2 linked regions of the Arcticibacter tournemirensis genome follow. The protein of the gene in region 2 interacts with the protein of the main gene of each other region in a pairwise test. Links are inferred from orthologs where the notes say so. Each region holds a gene or a part of one and is shown on either strand. Other genes may lie near its edges.

Evidence for each region. The genes of interacting proteins can lie anywhere in the genome.
Region 1: the proteins of def (region 2) and BDE36_RS21570 interact in binary tests that used the Escherichia coli proteins (3 or more experiments, as listed by UniProt). The link is inferred for Arcticibacter tournemirensis from one-to-one orthologs.

Annotation. Positions count from the first base shown.
Region 1 is NZ_VFPL01000001.1:5,153,484-5,156,374, forward strand. The notes cover bases 68-2,881. They hold BDE36_RS21570 (aspartate-semialdehyde dehydrogenase), read right to left. Parts: upstream 2,064-2,881; coding sequence 1,071-2,063; downstream 68-1,070. Other genes in these bases: dacB (D-alanyl-D-alanine carboxypeptidase/D-alanyl-D-alanine endopeptidase), read right to left, coding at 68-925; BDE36_RS21575 (lamin tail domain-containing protein), read left to right, coding at 2,111-2,881. Outside these bases: more of dacB, read right to left, coding at 1-67; more of BDE36_RS21575, read left to right, coding at 2,882-2,891.
Region 2 is NZ_VFPL01000001.1:64,811-67,650, forward strand. What follows is about bases 59-2,821. They hold def (peptide deformylase), read right to left. Parts: upstream 1,841-2,821; coding sequence 1,277-1,840; downstream 59-1,276. Other genes in these bases: BDE36_RS00310 (Mrp/NBP35 family ATP-binding protein), read left to right, coding at 59-216; BDE36_RS00315 (NifU family protein), read left to right, coding at 253-522; BDE36_RS00320 (peptidase associated/transthyretin-like domain-containing protein), read left to right, coding at 642-1,280; BDE36_RS00330 (M16 family metallopeptidase), read right to left, coding at 1,965-2,821. Also shown: more of BDE36_RS00310, read left to right, coding at 1-58; more of BDE36_RS00330, read right to left, coding at 2,822-2,840. UniProt on the Escherichia coli protein: Removes the formyl group from the N-terminal Met of newly synthesized proteins. Requires at least a dipeptide for an efficient rate of reaction. N-terminal L-methionine is a prerequisite for activity but the enzyme has broad specificity at other positions.

The DNA.
Region 1 (2,891 bases), 5.1 Mb from region 2 along the record:
GGATGACAGAAGCTGGCAGAAAACCTGTCTTCTCAATGCTGATCTTTCTCGCCGTTGTTGCCTCCCCGGAAACAAGAACTCCATTCTGAGTGAGTTTTACTCTCAGGTCGGCCGAAAGCTGCGAAGCCGGATCAGGAACTGAAAGCATGATTGTTTTTCTAAGATCAGATGCATAGGTACCGCGTACATAAACTATATCAGAATATGGCGCAGAATAGGCATAAACATTATCTCCGCTGCCTGCAGCTCCTGTGGTCACCTCATTTACTATTTTCAGGCCAGCCATGAGAGGATCTGTACCCTGAAAAACAACCGGATCACCCATCCTTGCGCCGGGCTTAATAAGTAATCCAAATTGATTTTCCTCCCATGTAGCTGATGTGGCTCCTGCGCCGTAATAGTTGCCAATATCCTGCCAGATCCAGCCTTGAGGAAGACTTTGTGTTCCAAACAAGCGATCGTCTGCTATCACTCTCCCTTGAATCTTCTGAATCCCGCTTTTCTTAACGACAGCAAGCCAACGGTTTAACAGGACAGCCGATTTAGATTGTTCGTAACGATTGCTTCCCAAAGTAGCGTCGCCGCTCCCGGTAATGATAAGATCGCCGGAAAGGACTCCATTGCTTATCGTTCCGGTATAGCCCAAGGTCGTTTCCCAGCGAAAATCTTCAGCCAATAGATTAAAAGCAGTAATAGAAGTTACAGTTTTTAAGGTCGATGCCGGAGCAAGACCAGTATTCCCGTTTTTAGAAAAAACTATTTCCCCTGTTTGAGCATTTAACACAGTCAACGAACTATTCCCGTATTTCAACTGCGGATCCGCCTCAAACCGGGCGTATGCTGCCGCGATCTTTTTCTCAAGCGTTTGGGCATTGTTAATGAGATGGCAAAAAAGCAGACAAAAACTAAAAAAGATCCTTTTCATAAATTACCAGCTGTTAGCTATGCCGGTTGGGCTCTAGCTTTTAAACAAAAACTGGTTTAAGCTTCACGCCTAAACCAGTTAATTATTCATTTTCAATTATCAATTGTCCACTGTCCACTGTCAATTGTCAATTGTCCATTGTCAACTACCCAAGCATTCCCTGCTTTACAAGGTATTCAGCAATCTGAACGGCATTCGTAGCAGCACCCTTACGCAGGTTATCGGCAACCACCCATAAGTTAAGGGTATTCGGTTGCGACTCATCCCGGCGGATACGGCCTACTAAAACTTCATCCTTCTCATGAGCGTCCATTGGCATCGGATATTTCAGGTTTGCCGGATCGTCAACTACGATCAGCCCTTCCTGCTGTTCAAGTAAGCTTCTCACCTCTGCGAGGTCAAAATCGTTCTCAAACTCAATGTTTACCGCTTCAGAGTGCCCGCCCATTACAGGGATACGAACGGTTGTAGCCGTAACGTTGATAGACTCGTCTCCCATGATCTTCTTGGTTTCAAGGATCATTTTCATTTCCTCTTTCGTATATCCGTTATCGAGGAACACATCAATGTGAGGTATTACGTTCAGATCAATCGGATAGGCATAGGCCATCGGCCCTTCTACTCCGTTACGCTCATTCATCAGCTGATCAACGGCTTTCTTACCAGTACCGGTAACCGACTGGTAAGTAGAAACAACTACTCTTTTTATCTTATATTTATCATGAAGCGGCTTCAAAGCCACTACCATCTGTATAGTAGAACAATTCGGATTTGCAATAATTTTATCCTCTGTTGTTAGTACATTTGCATTAACCTCAGGAACAACCAGCTTTTTAGTGGGATCCATGCGCCACGCTGACGAGTTATCGATCACTACAGTACCGGCTTCTGCAAAACGCGGAGCCTGCTCAAGAGAAGTACCTCCCCCTGCCGAGAACAATGCCACATCAGGTTTCATTGCAATTGCATCATCCACTGTTACTACCTTGTACTTCTTACCCTTAAATTCTACTTCTTTACCAGCACTTTTTGCTGATGCCACGGGAATTAACTCAGTAACCGGGAAATTGCGCTCTGCTAAAACTTTTAACATCACCGAACCTACAAGGCCCGTAGCGCCTACAACTGCGACTTTCATTTTTAATTGTGTATAAATATGTTACTTAATTTTTGAATCTGGCAAATATGAAAAAATGTTTACTCTTTTTCGCCATTTTTTATACGAATTTTGCCTTTGCCCAGTTTCAGGATTCATTTAATGACGGCAACTTTACATCTTCACCCCTCTGGACTGGATCTGCTTCTTCATTCAGGGTTAACTCCTCTGCACAACTTCAAACTGCGAAGAGCGATTCGGCAGGGATAAAATATCTTTCAACAGAGAGTACATTATCCACCGATGTTTCCTGGGAATTTTATATACAACTGAACTTTGCGCCCTCAGCGTCAAACTTCGCCTGCATTTACCTTATCTCCGACAAGCAGGACCTGAACGATGAGCTGCAGGGTTATTATATCCAGATTGGAGAAAACGGATCAAAAGATTCATACGACCTATATAAAGCCAATGGCGATCAAGCTGAACTCCTGATTGACGGTCGCGACGGACGGGCAGGCGGCAGCAAGGTAATGGCCCATATCAGAGTCAATCGCACAAAAGATGGCAAGTGGACCCTCCTTTCCAAAAATGCGGGCGAAAGCAGCTATTCAGTAGAAGGTGAGGCTAAAGATCCCAGGCCGATATTCACAACCAAGTGGTTTGGGGTGCAGTGTATATACACGAAATCAAGGTCCGATCAGTTTATTTTCGACGACTTTGTAATAGGCCCGATAAAAGATGACGGTACGCCGCCTGATAATCCGGGCCCCAATAATCCGGGAAGTGGCGATATAGAACCCGGCAATATCCTGGTCAACGAAGTGCTCTTTAATCCCAGGGCAGAGGGTGTAGATTTTGTCGAGGTGT
Region 2 (2,840 bases):
TTTGGCGAAGGAGGGGGCCGAAAATTAGCTGAGCAGTTCAGCATTCCATTCCTCGGTGAAATTCCACTGGTACAAAGCATCAGCGCAGCCGGAGATTCGGGTGAACCGGTAATACTTCAGGAAAACAACCCTACTTCCAAAGCCTTTTCAGAGGTAGCAGAAAGAGTTGCACAGCAGGTATCTATACAAAATGCCAGCGAGGTAAAACGTTTTTAATCAGAATTTTTCGTAATTTTAGCAAAATTATTTGATATGGATTTGTTGCAAAAAGTGGAAAGTGCGTTGGATTCAATCCGGCCTTATCTGGAAGCAGATGGAGGAAACGTATCTGTTGAGGAGATTACTTCAGATAATATCGTAAAGATAAAATTGTTAGGCGCATGTGGATCCTGTCCCATGAGCATTATGACTCTGAAAGCAGGCATCGAACAAGCCGTAAAGAAGTCTGTGCCCGAAATTGCGGCGATTGAGGCAATTAACCTCACAGATATAGACGATCCGAATGCTGTGATGCCCGGATAGAGCTGAAACATTATTTGAAAATATTTATAAAGCGGATACGTTCTAAATGCGTACCCGCTTTTTTTCCATTTAACAGTATTTAACGAAAGAGTTGCACAATTTTTGGTAGGTTTACAACGATGAAATATTTGCTGACTTTATTAGCCGTTCTGCTTAGCCTGACCGCATCGCGGGCACAGGACAGACCGCTTGTACAGTTTTCGGGGGTGATTTATAACGTTGACTCCAATATCGTGGTGCCCTATGTTTCGGTAACAAACAGAAGCGACCGGAACAGAGCCTCTTCAGCAAATTTCCAGGGATACTTTTCTTTCGTTGCACACGAAAGAGATACCATCGTGTTTAGCGCAGTGGGATACCGGCGTGAGGCTATTGTTATTCCGTCTAATCTTAAAGATAAAAGCTATACGGTCATCATAAAAATGAAAGCGGAGGTTATCAATCTTCCCACCGTTGCTGTGCTGCCATGGGCAAGCGTCGACCAGTTCAATAAGGAGTTCATGGAATTGAAATTTGCTGACGACGATCTCGAAATAGCAAAGAAAAACGTAGCAAAAACATCCCTGTTAGCTATGGCGCGCGATCTTCCCCGCGACGGGCAGGAGATGCGTGGAATTAATTTCCAGAATAACCATATTGCTTTAACAAATAAAGCCATCAACCAGCGTTATGCCAACCCTCTGCTTAATCCCTTTGCCTGGGGCTCCTTCATTCAGCAAATTATACAGGGAGATAAAAACAGAAACAATTCGGATTAACGCTTTTTAGAAGCTGCCGGAAATTTCATCTTATAAGCTACCTTGATTGCTCCTCTCGATATAGCATCCAGCCTGCTTTTTATCATTGCCCGTCTTAAGGGGCTGAGTTTATCTGTAAACAGTTTTCCTTCGATATGATCGTACTCATGCTGAATTACTCTCGCTGGTAAGCCGGTGTACGTCTCTTCGTAATGCTGCCAGTTTTCATCATAATAAGATATTCTGATGGTATCAAGCCTCTTAATATCTTCCCTTACATCCGGTATGCTCAGACATCCCTCATTAAAATCCCATAAGGAGCCTTGCTCGTCGAGAATCTGCGCATTGATAAAGACCTTTTTAAAGTCTTCGAGCCCGGGTTCTTCTTTATCAGTGATGTCTATTACAAAAAGTCGTATAGAAAGTCCGATCTGAGGAGCTGCAAGACCAACACCACTTGCATTATACATGGTCTCAAACATGTCGCCTATCAACTTGTTCAACTCAGGATAATCAGCCGTAATATCAACAGCTTTCTTTTTTAAAACCGGATCGCCATACGCCACTATTGGTAATTTCATTTTACAAAATTATATAAAATTTGCTTATCCATTTTACACGAACAACAGACAAGCTGTTTTTCCTAAATTATAGAACCTCCCGAAGACAGAAGACGAACGTTGTTAGTACCTCAATAATAACCTGTTAATCCTCTTCAGGCTCAAACATCAGAGTGCTCATAGCAGCAGGACTACATATTTCGTTGGCAATTTCGAGAAGTTGCACAGAAGTAACGTTGTTTACTTTTTCAAAAACCTCGTTTAATGAGTCTACTTTGTTGTAGTCGATTAAGCTTTTTGCCATAGCTATAATCACACCAAGCCTGTTATCTTCTGCCAGCGCAACTAATCCATTAAGCTTCTTCTTTGCCCTTTCGAGAGTAAGGTCAGTCATCTTGTTCTCCCTTAAAAGCTTAAGCTGTTTATTTACCAGACTTAAAGCTTTTTCGGCCTTTTCGGCATCTGTCCCGAAATAAATAGAAAAAATACCGCTGTCGGATAAAGGAGTATAGTTCGATTCGATGGTGTACGCAATCCCATATTTTTCGCGGATCGTCAGGTTCAGGACAGAGCTCATACCACTTCCCCCGAGAATATTATTGAGAAGCAGCAAGCCGGTTTTGTGAGGATGATGAATGGAATAGGCCTGGTTACCTAATACACAATGAGTCTGAGCAATAGCTTTTTCAACCCTCTTAGTCTCCGCTTTATGTTGAGGCGCATTACGCTGAAGTGTTATCCTGTTATGAGGAATGCCGTTGTAATATTTTGAAAAGACCCTGGTAAGCTTCTTAAAATCGTAGTTTCCGCTCACTCCAATCACAATTTCCTCGGTATTATAACAGGAAGAAAGGAATGAAAAAACATCTTCGCGATGAAGGCCTTTAACCGATTCGGAAGTCCCGAGTATATTTCTTCCCAGGGCATGCCCGGCAAATAGCATATCCTCAAAATCATCCTGAATTGCTTCTTCCGGCTGATCCTGATAAGACGCTATTTCATCGAGTATAACGCTTTTTTC